DNA from 2 places in the Comamonas aquatica genome. Region 2 is predicted to be linked to the other one. Evidence: predicted binding sites of a transcription regulator. Region 2 holds the regulator's gene; the other holds the start of a gene.
What was found. Region 2 encodes FNR, which switches genes on or off when oxygen is low (the NO sensors DNR and NnrR bind a similar motif). Its sites were predicted from a motif close to TTGATNNNNATCAA; they were not measured.
Positions count from the first base shown of each region.

Region 1 (8,039 bases), 1.8 Mb from region 2:
TGCCCAAGTCGGATGCGCAGCCGCCACGGCCGTTTGATGGGGTGGGCTTCAGCCTGCTGGCCACAGGCATGGTCGGGGTGTCGCTGGCCCTGGATGGCTTGTCGGGCATCGGCATGGGGCGGGCCCTGGTGACGGTGTTGCTGGTCTTCGGCATGGCCAGCCTGGCGGCCTACTGGTTGCATGCGCTGCGCACGCCCACGCCACTGTTTGCACCGGCGCTGTTTCAGGTGCGCTCGTTGCGCGTCGGCCTGATGGGCAATCTGTTCGCACGCCTGGGCAGTGGCGCGGCGCCATTCCTGGTGCCGCTGATGCTGCAGGTGGGGCTGGGTCTGTCGCCGTTCCATGCCGGCAGCATGATGCTTGCCATGGTCATCGGCAGCATGCTGGTCAAGCGCATGGCCGTGCGCACGGTGCTGCGCTATGGCTACAAGCGTGTGCTGCAGGTGAACTCGGTGCTGCTGGGGCTGATGATTGCCTGCCTGGGATGGATACACCCGGGGCAGCCGATGTGGTTGATCCTGCTGCAGCTGTTCATCTTCGGTGGCATCAACTCCATGCAGTTCTCGGCCATGAACTCGGTCACGCTCAAGGACATGACCGGCGAGTCCGCCAGCAGCGGCAACAGCCTGCTGTCCATGGTGCAGATGCTGGCCATGAGCATGGGCGTGGCCGTGGCGGGGGCGGTGCTGGCCAGCTATGCCGACCTGTGGCAGGCCCGCGAGGGCTACAAGCTGCTGGCCTTGCAGGCCACCTTCGTCACGGTCGGGGTCATGACGCTGGCGGCCACAATAGTCTTCAGTCAGCTGGATGCGGACGAGCGCATCGCGCCCACGCCCGACCGCCCCGAGGGCTGAGGCGCTAACGCGCGGTGCGGCTCAGCCGGGATAGATCGCGCCCAGGATCCGGGGCCCCTTGGCGCCGGTGACCGTCGGCAGGTTGCCCGGCAAACCGTGCAGGCACTGGCGTGCCAGCCAGGCGAAGGCTGCGGCCTCCACCTGCAGCGGCGGCAGTCCCTGTGCGGCGGTGCTGGTGACGGTGTACGCCGGCAGTAGGGCCTGCAGCTGGCGCATCAGCTCGGTATTCAATGCGCCGCCCCCGCAGACCAGCAAGCGACCACTGTCACCCGCATGCCGTTGTACCGCGTCGGCACAGCTGTGGGCGGTCAGTGCGGTCAAGGTGGTCTGGACATCCTGGGCCGGGATCGTGGCTGCCACGCGCTGGAGTTGCGCCTGCAGCCAGTGCGGGTTGAACAGGTCGCGTCCGGTGCTCTTGGGGGGCGGTTGCTGCAGAAAGGGTTCGGCCAGCAGTTGCTGCAGCAAGGCCGGGTGCACTTGGCCGCCGGCAGCCCAGCGGCCCTGGTCGTCGTAGGCTGCGCCCGTGTGCTGCAGGCACCACCAGTCCATCAGCGCGTTGCCGGGGCCGCAGTCAAAACCAAGGATGACCGCATCGGCCTGGGTGCTGGGCGGCAGGATGCTGAGGTTGGCAATCCCGCCGATGTTGAGCACCACCGTGGTGGTCTGCGCATCGGCGAAGACGCCCTGGTGAAAGGCGGGGACCAGGGGCGCACCCTGGCCGGCGGCCGCCACATCGCGGCTGCGCAGGTCGGCGACCACGGTGATCCCCGTGGCTTCGGCCAGCAGCGCCGGGTTTTGCAGCTGCAGGGTGTAGCCCGTGCCGTCGTGCAGCTGTGGCTGGTGGCGCACGGTCTGCCCGTGGGCGCCAATCGCCCGTACCGCACTCGGGGGCAGGTCGGCCTGCTGCAACAGCTGCCGCACCACCGCGGCATAGGCGCGACTGATAGCGTTGCCGGCCAGGGCCGCGCGGTGCAATTCGTTGACGCCGTCGGGGCTGTTCAAGGCCAGCAGCTCCTGGCGCAAGGGGGTGGGGAAGGGTTGGCAGGCGTAGGCCAGGACCTGCGAGGGCTGGTCTGCCTGCCAGCGTACCAGCACGCCATCCACGCCGTCGAGGGAGGTGCCTGACATCAGGCCAATAAAGTGTTCAGGCATCGTCACAAGCTGCATCCGGGAAAAGAAAAGGGCCTCACGCTGGAGGCCCTGGGGAGTCACTGCGCGCAGCGGCTTATTGTGCGCTGGCTTGACGGATCTGCTCGGCAGAAGCCAGTTGCATGTGCATGAATTCGGCGTGCTGCTTGAACTGCTGGCGCACCTTGGCGGAAATCTCGTTCGCTTCGCTCTTGGCGATCACGGTCTGGGGGTCCTGGTGGACGCCGTTGACACGGAACTCGAAGTGCAGGTGCGGACCGGTGGCCCAGCCTGTCGCGCCCACGGCGCCAATCGACTGGCCTTGTTCCACGGGCTGCCCCTTCTTGACGTCAATACGGCTCAGGTGGGCGTAGACGGTGACATGGCTGCTGTTGCTGTGCTTGATGAACACCACATTGCCAAAACCGTTTTGCCAGCCCGCAAACTCAACCACGCCGTCGCCCACGGTACGCACCTTGGTGCCGGTGGCGGCGGCAAAGTCCGTGCCCAGGTGCTTGCGCCAGGTGTTGTGGATGGGGTGCATGCGCATGGCAAAGCCGCTGCTGACGCGCGAGAACTCCACGGGGGAGCTCAGGTAGGCGCGGCGCAAGCTGGAGCCGTCCATGGCGTAGTAGGAGCCACGCTTGCCGGGCTCCTGGAACCACATGGCCTGGTACAGCTTGTCGCGGTTGTGGAATTCTGCGGCCAGCACGCGGCCCGAGCGCAGGAATTCGCCGTCGGCTTCCAGGGTTTCGTAGATGACGGAGAAGCGGTCACCTTTGTGCAGGCGGTGGAAATTGACCTCTTCAAAGATGTCGGCGATCTGCACGGCCACGGCATCGGGCAGGCCGGCGGCATCGGTCGCGGCGAACAGGCTGCTGTGGATGGTGCCGCCCGCCAAGCGGGTGCTGGTGGTCAGCGGTGCGCTGGACACGGTGGCGCTGAACTTGCCGTTGGCATCGCGCTCCAGCACCAGGCGCTCGAAGTTCTGGCTGGTTTCGTCCTGGATCCAGCGCACGGTCAGCTTGCGCAACTGGTGGTCGTTGCTGGCTTCGGCGGAGACCAGGCGGCCATTGCGGCTGAACAGGTGCTGGCGGGCCAGCTCGTTGCTGCGCAGGAAGGCGGAGGCGCCCGGATCGGCGATGCCCAGGCGCTGCAGCAAGGACTCGGCGGTGTCGCTGGCGCGGGTGTAGTCGGTGCGATAGAGCGAGAAATCGTTGACGTCCGTCAGGTCCGCCAACGTACTGCCTTCCACCAACGAGGGGACGGTCTGCGTGAGTGTGCGAACCGGCAGTTCAGCGGGGTCTGGACCCAGCGAGGCCACAGCAAACGCGCCGCCGCCTGCGCTGAGCATGAGGGCGGCGATGGCTGCGGTGAGTCGCTTGGGGTGTCGCTGAATGGACCGGGCCAGCTGTGCAAGCAAAGCACTGCCGGCAGAAACTAGGCTGTTATTCAAAACATGGTTCCCGGAAGTGGCGCGTACCCTGAGAAGACAAACGACCATGTGAGTGACGGGATACGCTTTCTGTCAGCATAGTTGCCATTGCGCTGTATGCCAATGGCCGGCCGACTAGAATTCGTCACTGCAATCGAGCCCGAAGTATAGCGGGGGCAATACCCCCCGTGCTGGAAAAAACCCTTATGAATCAAAATGCTGTTACAACATACCCGGTCACCGAGGCTGTAAGACAAGCGCTTGAAGTCACGTTGCGTGGTGTGGATGAGCTGCTGCCCCAGGAGGAATGGGCGCAGAAACTGGCGCGTTCGGAGGCCACGGGCGTGCCTTTGCGCATCAAGTTGGGGCTGGATCCTACGGCGCCGGACATTCATCTGGGGCATACGGTGGTGCTGAACAAGATGCGCCAGCTGCAAGATCTGGGCCACCAGGTGATCTTTCTGATCGGTGACTTCACCACGCTGATCGGCGACCCCTCGGGCCGCAACTCCACCCGCCCGCCGCTGACGGCCGAGCAGATCAAGGTGAACGCCGAGACCTATTACACCCAGGCCGCCAAGGTGCTGGACCCGGCCAAGACCGAGGTGCGCTACAACAGCGAATGGTGCGACCAGCTGGGCGCGCGCGGCATGATCCAGCTGTCGGCCAAGTACACCGTGGCCCGCATGATGGAGCGCAACGACTTCCACACGCGCTTCACCGAAGGCAGCTCCATCAGCCTGCACGAGTTCCTGTACCCGCTGCTGCAAGGCTATGACTCGGTGGCGCTGCAGGCCGACCTGGAGCTGGGCGGTACGGACCAGAAGTTCAACCTGATGATGGGGCGCCATCTGCAGGCCGAATATGGGCAGGCGCAGCAGTGCGTGCTCACCATGCCGCTGCTGGTGGGCCTGGACGGCGTGCACAAGATGTCCAAGTCCAAGAACAACTACATCGGCATCACCGAGGACGCCAACACCATGTTCGCCAAGGTGCTGTCGATCTCGGACGACCTGATGTGGGACTGGTACACCCTGCTGTCCTTCCAGAGCCTGGAACACATCGCCCAGCTGAAGGCCGAGATTGCCGCCGGCGGCAACCCCAAGCACGCCAAGGTGGCGCTGGCCAAGGAAATCACCACGCGCTTCCACAGCGCGGCGGCGGCCGATGCGGCCGAGCAGGATTTCATCAACCGCTCCAAGGGCGGCATCCCCGACGACATCCCCGAGCTGAGCCTGTCCGGCGCGCCCCTGGGCATCGGCGCTTTGCTGAAGCAGGCTAATCTGGCGCCCTCGACCAGCGAAGCCAACCGCCTGATCGATGGCGGCGGCGTGCGCGTGGATGGCAACGTGGTCAGCGACCGCGGCCTGAAGCTGGACGCCGGCATCTTCGTGGTGCAGGTGGGCAAGCGCAAGTTCGCGCGAGTGACGCTGGCGTGATGTGCGGGGCGCCCTGGGCGCCCCGGGTGTGCGGCAGAAGGCGGTATCTGGAAGCAGGTGCCGCCTTGTTTTTTTCAAAACCAGGAGCGTTTGGCGCTGGCTGAAAAAGGTGTTCAAGGTCTTTAGCCTTGGAAAGTGCCGTTCAGCAAGCGCTGGGTGCTTCGCTGGTGATAGCGCCCGGTGCACCCGCCTGGGCGATAGCCGCCTGCAAAAAGGGCACGTAGGCGCGGTCCTCCTGCAGGATGTGGTGCAGCAGCCAGTGCTTGAGAAAGGCCATGGCCTCCAGGTCCACCTCTTCCCCGGCCTCGAAACGCAGCAGCCAGTGCATGGCCTGGGTGGTGAACTGGCCATGCTCGGCCGTGTGCGCCGTCGCCTGCGGGTAGCTGTAGCGCTGGAACATGACCTCTTCCTCGATGAAGTGGTTGTGCGTGTAGTCGACCAGTCCTTCCAAGACTTCACCAATCACCGCGCGGTCCGGGATGGGGTTGTCGAGTTCGTCGTGCAGGGTATTGATCAGCGCCACCAGGTGCTGGTGCTGGTCGTCAACATGGGGGATGCCCAGCATCAAGTCGCTGGACCACGGCATGAAGGTCATGGGCTCTCCGAATCGGTGAAACATGGGGTGGGGTGGCCCTGCGGCGCACAACGCCTGCCCAGGATGCATAAAGTGCCGGCGCCTTCCAATGGGGGCAGGGCGCTGGCGCAGCGTCTGTCTGACGGACATCAAACGCCGGGCGGCGCGATGTGGGCTGCGTCCCACGGGACGGATGCGGTGGCCATGCCGATCACGCCCGGCGCGGCGGCCGGGCGCGTGATAATCGAAGACCATCGCCAGCGCTGGCTGGCTTCACTGTGAGTTGATTGCGTCCCATGTCCCTGAATGCACTCCCCCTGGATATCGTCGTCATGGCTGCCGGCAAAGGCACCCGCATGAAAAGCCGCACCCCCAAGGTGCTGCAAAAGCTGGCGGGGCGGGCCTTGTTGCAGCACGTGCTGGACACGGCGCAGCAGTTGCAGGCGCGCTCGGCCGTGGTGGTGACGGGCCATGGTGCTGCAGAAGTGGAAGCATTCATCGCTGGCACAGCGCGTGCTGACAGCCATTTGGACCTGAAGTTCGTGCGCCAGGAACCCCAGCTGGGCACGGGCCACGCCGTGCAGCAGGCCGTGCCGGTGCTGGCGCGCGACGGCATGGTCGTCATCCTGTCGGGCGACGTGCCGCTGACCCAGGCCGACACACTGGCCGCGCTGGTCGACGCCGCTGCGGGCCAACGCATGGCGCTGCTGACCGTGTCGCTGGACAATCCCACGGGCTATGGCCGCATCGTGCGCAATGACGCCGGCACGGTGCAGCGCATCGTGGAGCAAAAGGACGCCAGCGAGGCCGAGCGCGCCATCACCGAGGTCTACAGCGGCATCATGGCCGTGCCGGCCCAGCGCCTGGCGCAGTGGCTGGGCCAGCTGAACAACCACAACGCCCAGGCCGAGTACTACCTGACCGACATCGTCGCCATGGCCGTGGCCGACGGGGTGGAGGTGGTGGCGCACCGCATCACCGACGCGGTGCAGGTGGCCGGCGTGAACAGCCCCTTGCAGCTGGCCGAGCTGGAACGTGCCCACCAGCTGCGTGCAGCCCATGCCCTGATGGAGCAGGGCGTGCGCCTGGCCGACCCGGCGCGCTTGGACCTGCGTGACGACGTGCGCGGCACGCCGGCGCAGTTGCGCTGCGGCCAGGATGTGGAGATCGACGTGGGCTGCATCTTCACCGGCCGGGTGGAGGTGGGCGAGGGCGTGCGCATCGGCGCCTACTGCCACATCAGCAATGCCCAGATCGCCGCCGGCGCGGTGATCCATCCCTTCACCCACATCGACGGCGAGAAGCTGGGCGCCCGCGTGGGCGAGGGGGCGCTGGTCGGCCCGTTTGCCCGCCTGCGCCCCGGCGCCGAGCTGGGCCGCGAGGTGCACATCGGCAACTTTGTCGAGGTCAAGAACTCGACCCTGGCCGACGGCGCCAAGGCCAACCACCTGGCCTACCTGGGCGATGCCACGGTGGGTGAGCGCGTGAACTACGGCGCAGGCAGCATCACTGCCAACTACGACGGCGTCAACAAGCACCGCACCGTGATCGAGGCCGATGTGCACGTGGGCAGCAATTGCGTGCTGGTGGCGCCGGTGACCCTGGGGGCGGGCGGCACCGTGGGCGGTGGCTCGACCATCACCAAGAACACCCCGCCCGGCACCCTGAACGTGGCGCGCGGCAAGCAGGTGTCGATCGCCAACTGGCAGCGCCCCACCAAGCAACCCAAGGCCTGAGGCGCCATGCACCCCGTGTTGCCGTCGACCCTGGAGGAGGCCCAGGCCGTGATTGCGCGCCAGCAGCAAGAGTTGGCGCAGTTGCAGGGCGCGCACGAGGCCTGGATGCGCGCCGTGGCGCACGATTTGCGCGCGCCGCTGCGGCATGTGCTGTCGTTCGCGCCGCTGCTGCGCGAATCGGTGGAGGAGCTGGCCGCGGCCGCGCCCCAGGCCGCCGACGCCGTGGCCGATGCGCGCGAGTTCACCACCACCATGGAGCAGTCGGCGCGCAAGATGTCGGCCATGCTGGACGGCATGGCCCAGGTCTCGCACGCAGCGCGGGCACCCTTGGCCCTGGGCCTGATCGACTGGGGCGTGGTGGCCCGGCATGCGGCGCAGCGCTGGCAGGCCACGCACCCGCAGGTGCAGTGGTCGCTGCCCGAGGCCCCGGTGCCCGTGATGGCCGACGCCGCCGCGCTGCAGGCCCTGACCGAGGCGGTGCTGCACAACGCGGTCAAGTTCTCGGCCCGCCAGGCGCAGCCCGTGGTCCGTCTCAGCGCCCAGCCCCTGGACGATGGCTGGTGGCGCCTGCAGGTGCAGGACCAGGGCGTGGGCTTTGACCGCCAGCGCGCCCAGCACCTGGGGGAGCTGTTCCAGCGCATGCACCGGGACGCGGAATTTCCCGGGGTCGGCTGTGGCCTGGCCCTGGTGCAGACCGTGGCGCAGCGCCATGGGGCGCGGGTGGCCATCGAGGCCCAGCCGCAGGCCGGCTGCACCGTGTGCATCGATTGGCCGGGTGCACTCTGAATCTCTGCCAAAAATGGCTGTGACGCGCTTGCAGCCTGCGCAGGTAGCTATGGGTTTTGTGGCGCCAGCGGCGGCAGGTGCGGGCTG
Region 1 covers NZ_CP072916.1:3,088,414-3,096,452, reverse strand. The annotation lists gene mdtD (multidrug transporter subunit MdtD) at 1-854, shown strand, start outside; gene KAQ61_RS14580 (anhydro-N-acetylmuramic acid kinase) at 876-2,006, opposite strand; gene KAQ61_RS14575 (M23 family metallopeptidase) at 2,080-3,438, opposite strand; gene tyrS (tyrosine--tRNA ligase) at 3,624-4,856, shown strand; gene KAQ61_RS14565 (bacteriohemerythrin) at 4,999-5,451, opposite strand; gene glmU (bifunctional UDP-N-acetylglucosamine diphosphorylase/glucosamine-1-phosphate N-acetyltransferase GlmU) at 5,727-7,166, shown strand; gene KAQ61_RS14555 (sensor histidine kinase) at 7,173-7,952, shown strand; gene KAQ61_RS14550 (Lrp/AsnC family transcriptional regulator) at 8,000-8,039, opposite strand, start outside.
Region 1: a site for FNR is predicted at 5,570-5,583, ahead of KAQ61_RS14565 (bacteriohemerythrin). Genes of this name have one in related genera too.

Region 2 (8,039 bases):
TGGCATCGCTGGCGTGTTTTCTAGGCATCTGGTGGTGGGCGTATGCCCGCCGTAACCAGGCCCGCTTTGATGAGGCGGCGCAGCTGCCTTTCCAACAAGACTGATTCTCTCCACCAGAACGAGAAGATCCCATGAGCGATTTCATAAACAATTTCTGGTCGGTCTATGTCGCAGGCATTACCTTAGCCGGCATCGTCGGCTGCTTGGTGCTCCTGGTCATTACCGCCCGCAAGAAGGTGGTTTCCGATGAGGAAAACACCACCGGCCACGTCTGGGACGAAGACCTGCGTGAACTGAACAACCCCATGCCACGCTGGTGGGTCTGGATGTTCGTGATCACCATCATCTTTGGTCTGCTGTACCTGACGGCCTACCCCGGTCTGGGTACTTATGCCGGCAAGCTGCAATGGAGCCAGGTGGGCGCCTACGAAGCCGAGGTGGAAAAAGCCAAGGCCGAGCTGGAGCCACTGTATGCACGCTTCACGGCGATGAGCACGGAAGATGTGTCCAAGGACAGCCAGGCCATGGCCATCGGCGAGCGTTTGTTCATGAACAACTGCGCGCAATGCCACGGCTCCGATGCCCGCGGTAGCAAGAGCTTCCCGAACCTGGCCGACAGCGATTGGCTGCATGGTGGCGCGCCTGAGAACATCAAGCAAACCATCACCCAGGGTCGTATCGGCATGATGCCTCCCCAGGCCGAAGCCGTGGGTTCTCCCGACGATGTGCGCAACCTGGCCCACTATGTCCTGAGCCTGTCCGGCAGTCCCCATGACTCGCTGAAGGCTTCGCTGGGCAAGTCCAAGTTCACCGCTTGCGCAGCCTGCCACGGCATGGACGGCAAGGGCAACACCATGCTCGGCGCGCCTAACCTGACCGATGACATCTGGCTTCACGGCTGGGGCGAACAGGCGATTGTGGACATGATCAACAATGGCAAGATGAACGAAATGCCTGCGCAGGACAAGAAACTGACCCCTGCCCAGATCGACGTTCTGACCGCCTATGTCTGGGGTTTGTCACACAAGCCCGCAGCGGCTAACTGATCGTTGTGGCGATCCAAAAGGCGGCACTGTGTGCCGCCTTTTTATTTGGTGCGATTAGGGGAGCGTAATTCATGAGTTCCGAGCAAAAGAAACCGCAAAAAGTCATTCCTATCAAAGCGGAAAGCCAGGAAAAATCTGTCTCGTTTTACGAAGCGCATAAGAAAATCTATCCGCGTTCCATCAGCGGGACTTTCATGCGCTGGCGCTGGCTGATGGTGTGGGCCACGCAGCTGCTGTTCTACGGCCTGCCCTGGCTGGATTGGGGGCAGCGTCAGATGGTGCTGTTCGATCTGGGCGCGCGGCGCTTTTACCTGTTCGGCTACGTGCTGTACCCGCAGGACTTCATCTACCTCACGGGGCTGCTGATCATCAGTGCGTTGGCCCTGTTCCTGTTCACGGCCGTGGCCGGGCGCCTGTGGTGCGGCTTCACCTGTCCGCAGACGGTCTACACGGAAATCTTCATGTGGATCGAGCACAAGGTCGAAGGCGATCGCAGTGCGCGCATCCGTCTGGACCAGGCCGGCTGGACCTGGGAGAAGGTCTGGAAAAAATCGCTCAAGCAGTTGCTGTGGGTGGTGTTTGCCTTGTGGACGGGCTTCACCTTCGTGGGCTACTTTGTGCCCATCCGCGAGCTGGGCAGCGAACTGCTGGCCCTGCAAGGTGGCTGGCAGATCTTCTGGGTGCTGTTCTACGGTTTCGCCACCTATGGCAATGCCGGCTACATGCGCGAGCAGGTCTGCAAGTACATGTGCCCCTACGCGCGCTTCCAGAGCGCGATGTTTGACAAGGACACGCTGGTGGTCAGCTATGACACTGTGCGCGGCGAAGCGCGCGGTCCTCGCAAGAAGGATGCGGATTACAAGGCCCAGGGGTTGGGCGACTGCATCGACTGCAAGCTCTGCGTCCAGGTCTGCCCGGTGGGCATCGACATCCGCAACGGTCTGCAGTACGAGTGCATCGGCTGTGGCTTGTGCATTGATGCGTGCAACAACGTGATGGACAACATGCATTACCCGCGGGGCCTGATTCGCTTGACGACGCAAAACGCTGTCACCCAGCGCTGGCCGCGCTCCCAGATCCTGCGGCGCATCGCCCGCCCTCGGGTGCTGATTTATGGGGCCGTCCTGGTCGGCCTGTCGGTGGCGATGGTGGTGAGCATGGCGCTGCGCGAGCCGTTGAAGGTGGACGTGATCCGCGACCGCGCCTCGCTGGCCCGGATCGTGGCGGGCGGCAAGCTGGAAAATGTCTATCGGCTGCAGGTCATGAATGCCACCGAGGCCGCCCAGACCTACCATGTGCAGGTGCACGGTCTCAACGGGATCGAGCTGGTCGAGGGTGGCGAGGTCGAAGTGCTGCCCGCCCAGACGCGCGGCGTGGCCGTGCGGGTGCAGATTCCCTACGGTGCGGCAGAGCCCGGCTCGCACCACATCGTGTTCGACATCGATGCGCGCAGCGGTGAGGGCCGGGTGTCCGAAAAATCCGTGTTCCTGGTGCCGCGTTGAGCGTGGATGTGGGTCTGGCGCACGGTGCCCTCGGGCGCTGTGCGCGGTGTTTGTTTATTTCTCAGAAAGTCTAGGATGTCTCAAGCTGAAATGAAGCCCGAAGTCTCGACCGGTCCCTGGTGGAAGTTCGGTCATGTGTGGCTGGTGGTGGCGGGTCCTGCCATCGTGGTGGTGGCGGGCATTGCCACCCTGGTGATTGCCACGCGTGGCGCAGATCCCGTCGTGGACCCCGACTATTACCAGAAGGGCGTGAACATCAACGAGCAACTGCGCAACCCGGACAAAAGCCATGCACCCGCCCACGTGGTGCGCAACCATGCCGCCACCCCTGCGGACGACCTGCCCAACCTGGCACCCAAGTGATGCAGCGCGCTGACAGGCTGCCTGCGCTGCTCTCGGCGGCAGGGGTGGCCCATGACAGCGCGGAGGTGGTTGGCTAAAAACATAGCTGCTAGCGCATGCAAACATTAGGTTTTAAATAGAAAACTATTTGAAATCCAGTGACAACAAGCGCTGGCAGCTATGTTTTTTTATTCAGTGTTTGTCCCACAACCATGGTGCTGCGCCTGTGGACACAATTTATCTACAACCCCTTGCGAAGGAGTGCTTTTATGTGGACACGACGCTGGATGTGGATTGGCTGGCCGGCCTTTGTGGCTGCCGGCGTGATGGAGATGCTGGTCTTCGCGGCGTTTGACCCGCACGACATGCTGTGGATGGGGCAGGCGGTGGAGCTGTCGCGCACGGCCATCTACACCCTGGCATTCTTTGCGTTCTGGGCGGTCTTCGCCGTGGCCGGCTGGATGACCATGGTGCTGGCCCTGCCCAGCGCAGCGGTCAACGCCCAAGCCCAGGCGCCGTCGGCCGGGCTCGGCGATCCCGAGCGGCTGCAGGCCTGCTATCCCAACAACGCGTGAATGAAAAAAGCCTTCCTGTTGATGCAGGAAGGCTTTTTTCGTGGACCTGCGCTGAGGCAGCGGTAGGTGGTTATTTGTTGCAGTCTTGGTGGCTGTTGACCAGGCGTTGCAGCGCGGCGGTATCCAGAATGCGCACGTGGCGCTGTTTGACCTCCACCATGCCTTCTTCGACGAACTTCGAGAAAGTGCGGCTGACCGTCTCCAGCTTCAGGCCCAGGTAGCTGCCAATCTCTTCGCGCGTCATGCGCAGCACCAACTCCGACGACGAGAAGCCGCGTGCGTGCAGACGCTGCACCAGATTCAGGATGAAGGCCGCCAAGCGTTCCTCTGCGCGCATGCTGCCCAGCAGCAGCATCACACCGTGCTCGCGCACGATTTCGCGGCTCATGACCTTGTGCACGTGGGTCTGCAGGGCCGTCACTTCGCGCGACACCTCCTCCAGCCCGTCAAACGGCATCACACACACTTCGGCATCTTCCAGGGCCACTGCATCGCAGGTGTGGTGGTCATGCACGATGCCATCCAGACCAATGATCTCGCCGGCCATCTGGAAGCCTGTCACCTGGTCGCGACCATCTTCGGTAGCCACGCAGGTCTTGAAAAAGCCTGTGCGGATGGCATACAGCGATGTGAAGGGCTCCCCGTTGCGGAACAGGGTGCCGCCGCGCTTGACCTTGCGGCGGGTGGCCACAATTTCGTCGATGCGCTGCAACTGCTGCTCACTCAGCCCCACGGGCATGCACAGCTCGCGCAGGTTGCAGTTGGAACAGGTTACTTTGATGGTTGGAGGGGTCATGTACTCGGACGCGGCGTGGTGCAGGCATTCTTGCGGGTCACGCGGTGCGTTAAAGGTCGGTAAAAAAGAAGCTGTTACAACTGGGATTGCGGTGAATGATGCTTGTCAAAATTGTGGCATTGCTTGATCGCAGACCTCTTGATTCACGTCAAGGTTGGTTGCGGGCCCTTGGTGCACAGTCTAACAATCAAGGAAAAAAGATTCATGACTGTCGTCACACCCGAACTCCTGCGTCGTTACGACGTACCTGGTCCACGCTATACCTCTTACCCCACAGCAGACAGGTTTGTGGAAGCGTTTGGTGATAGCGACTATATCTTGGCTCTGAAGCAACGCAAAGTCGCTGCGGCTGCCAAGCAGCCGATGTCGCTGTATGTGCACATCCCGTTTTGCGAATCGCTGTGCTATTACTGCGCGTGCAACAAGATCGTGACCAAGCACCATGAGCGTGCGGCCACGTACATGCGCTATCTGGAGCGCGAGGTCGATCTGCACCTGCAGCACTGCGGGCGGGGGCAGGTGGTCAGCCAGTTCCATGTCGGCGGAGGAACGCCCACGTTCCTGTCCGATGACGAGTTGCGTGAGCTGTGGCAGATGCTGCGCGAGCGTTTCGCCTTTGATCCTGCTGGCGAGTATTCCATCGAGGTGGACCCGCGCACGGTGACGCGCGAGCGCCTGGCTGTGCTCAAGGAAGTTGGCTTCAACCGCCTGAGTTTCGGCGTGCAGGACTTCGATCCCGATGTGCAAAAGGCCGTGCACCGCGAGCAGCCCGCCGAGCAGGTGTTCGATCTGGTGGCCGCTGCGCGCGAACTCGGATTCCAGTCCATCAATGTGGACCTGATCTATGGCCTGCCCAAGCAGAACGCGCAATCGTTTGCGCGTACGCTGCAGCAGGTGGCACAGCTGCGCCCGGATCGCATTGCCTTGTATGCGTATGCCCACTTGCCTGAGCGTTTCAAGGCCCAGCGCCGCATCCTGCAGCAGGACTTGCCGCCTGCGCCAGACAAGGTGAACATGCTCTCGGCGGCCATCGCCAGTTTCATTGATGCGGGCTACGTGTATGTGGGCATGGATCACTTTGCCTTGCCTGAGGATGCGCTGGCAGTGGCCAAGCGCCAGGGTCGCCTGCATCGCAACTTCCAGGGCTACAGCACCCAGCCGGATTGCGATTTGATTGCGCTGGGGGTTTCTGCGATCGGCCGCGTGGGGGCCACCTACAGCCAGAACGCCAAGACGCTGGAAGAGTATTACGACCTGCTGGACCAGGGGCGCCTGCCCGTGGTGCGTGGTCTGGCGTTGACGCGCGATGACTTGATCCGCCGCGCCGTGATTATGACCATCATGTGCCAGGGCGAGGTGCTGTTCGAGTCGATCAACAACGCATGGCTGATCGACTTCCCGCAGTATTTTGCGGCGGAAATCGCTGCACTCGAAAGCCAGCAGGAAGAAGGCCTGGTGGAAATCCAGGACGACTGCATCAAGGTGACCGAGAAGGGCTGGTTCTTCGTGCGCGGCGTCGCCCTGGTGTTTGATCGTTATTTGCAGGCAGATCGCAACCGGGCCAGGTTTTCGCGGATCATCTGATCCCTATGGCGCTTTCTCTGCTTTGGACGGCATTTTTCATGGGGCTCGTGGGTGGGCCCCATTGTCTTGCCATGTGTGCCGCACCCTGCCATGCCGTCATCCAGGGGCAAGCCCATGCCGTGCGCCTGCATGCCGGCGCCGCTGCGGCAGCGCCCCGCGGCGTGCCTGGCTGGGGGGCACTGCAATTCCACACCGGGCGTTTGCTGGGTTACGGCATGCTGGGGGCGGTGGCCGCCCTGGCGATGGAGCAGGTGGCCTGGTTCTCTGACCGTACCTCCTTGCTGCACCCGGTGTGGGTGCTGATGCATCTGCTGATTCTGGCCTGGGGCTTGCTCATGGTGTTTCAGGGGCAGCAGCCGGCATGGCTGGAGCGCGCAGGCCGTGCGGCCTGGGCCAAGGTCCAACCCGTGCTGGCTTTGCCCGGCGGGGGGCTGCTGGCGGGCATCGCGTGGGCGCTGATGCCATGCGGCCTGCTTTACTCCGCCGTGCTGGTGGCCGCTCTGAGTGGTGGTGCCGTGGCGGGGGCTGGCAGCATGGTGGCGTTTGCCGTGGGGGGCGGGCTGTGGCTGTGGTCGGCACCGTACGCGTGGCGCTGGCTCAGCGGGCGGGTGCGCCGCTGGCGGGCAGAGTGGGGCACACGCGTGGCCGGTCTGATGCTGGTGGCGGTGTCGCTGTGGGCGCTCTGGATGGATCTGATCTTTACCCCCGCCATGTGGTGCCGCTAGGCAGCAGGCGGCGCCTCCAGCGCCGTGTTGCAGCAGCTGCAGGACCACTGTGCTTATGAACGACCAAGCATGCCAAAGCTGTTCGGGGCCAATTCAGGCGGTCGAGCAAAGCATGTGGTGGTTTTTTGGGGGGGAGGTGCCTGCGTCAAGGCGGTGAAGGTGTCTGCAAAGCCGCCGGGCCGTCAACCTGAACCGGGGGTTCAGGTGGGCGAGAGCAACCTAGCATTGGGTTCATCTGACGCGAGACGATCACGCTTGCCAGGCAATGTATCAAGCCCGTGCTCACAGAGCATTGGTTCAAGGCAATATAAAGCCCGGAGGATTGCAGACGGTTGTGATTTTACAGGGCTTGTGAACCGGCCGGTAGCAATTCCACGCGAATGTCATTGTCTAAATCGGCAGCGCTTGCGGTGGTGTCCAAGGTTGCCGCACCAGGCAGGCTGTCCGGGATGGTTTGAAAGGCGATTTCAGCCTGTGCAACCTGCGGTCCTGCGACCATGGCCTGGACTTGCAGTTGTGCGGGGTAGGACGGTGCGTCAGGTTCGGCCACCGGCGCCAGGGCCGTGTCCAGCCGGTGCAGCAGCTGGGCGGCCAGCTGGGCGTCGTGCTCGGCCTGGGCCTGCAGCGCGAGCAGCAAAGGATCGGGTTCGGCGATGTCGGGCAATCCGGCATCCCCCAGCTCCTGCACATCGGCCAGCTGTTGCTGCAGGGCCTGCAACTGCTTGCGCAATTCCAGGTTTTCGTAGGCCAGGTTCACGGCCAGCAGCACCCCCACGCGTTCGCGCGAGCGGAACTTGCTGGTGTTGCGCATGTGTTGGAACTGCTGGTCGACGCGTTCCACCGCTTCCAGCAACTGGTTTTCCTGGCCGTCCGGGCAGGTGAGCAGGTAGTCCTGGTGCAGGATCTGGATTTCGATCTGGCTCATGGCGCTTCTTGATTCGCAGGCAGGCGTTCGATCAACGCATCCACCCGGGCGCGCGCCGCCTTCAGGCGTGAGCGCAGCGAGTCGCGCTCTTGCTGCAGCGCATGGACCTCTGCGCTCAGCAGGCGGTTGGCATGTTGCAGCGCTTCGTACTTCTCCAGCAGAAGCTCGATGCGCTCGGCCACGGGGTCAAGAATGGATGGTGTCGTCATGGATGGCCTCAATTGTAGGACGCCCCCTTGGCCGTGAATGGCAAATTCACCGCAAGTGCAGCGGTCTGGGGCTTCCTGCTTGTATCAAGCTGTCAATTGTCCGGGGCAGGCGGTTCTGCGCGTGTCCGACAGATGCCTGTGTGGCCCCGGTGGCCAGGGACAGTCAGACGGCGACAGGCAGTTGTTCTTCGACTTCCTGGGCCGATTGCGGGCGGGTGACGCGGCCGATTTCCTGGCCTTGGCGCAGCACGACCAGGGTGGGCCAGAGCTTGACCTTGAAGTGGCGGCCCAGCTTGCGGCCCTGGCCATCTTCGATCTTGATGTGCGTGATGTCG
Region 2 covers NZ_CP072916.1:902,236-910,274, forward strand. The annotation lists gene KAQ61_RS04205 (cbb3-type cytochrome oxidase subunit 3) at 1-104, shown strand, start outside; gene ccoP (cytochrome-c oxidase, cbb3-type subunit III) at 132-1,046, shown strand; gene ccoG (cytochrome c oxidase accessory protein CcoG) at 1,118-2,548, shown strand; gene KAQ61_RS04220 (FixH family protein) at 2,624-2,911, shown strand; gene KAQ61_RS04225 (hypothetical protein) at 3,160-3,465, shown strand; gene fnr (fumarate/nitrate reduction transcriptional regulator Fnr) at 3,536-4,261, opposite strand; gene hemN (oxygen-independent coproporphyrinogen III oxidase) at 4,466-5,845, shown strand; gene KAQ61_RS04240 (sulfite exporter TauE/SafE family protein) at 5,851-6,570, shown strand; gene KAQ61_RS04245 (cell division protein ZapA) at 6,911-7,495, opposite strand; gene KAQ61_RS04250 (hypothetical protein) at 7,492-7,704, opposite strand; gene KAQ61_RS04255 (thioredoxin family protein) at 7,868-8,039, opposite strand, start outside.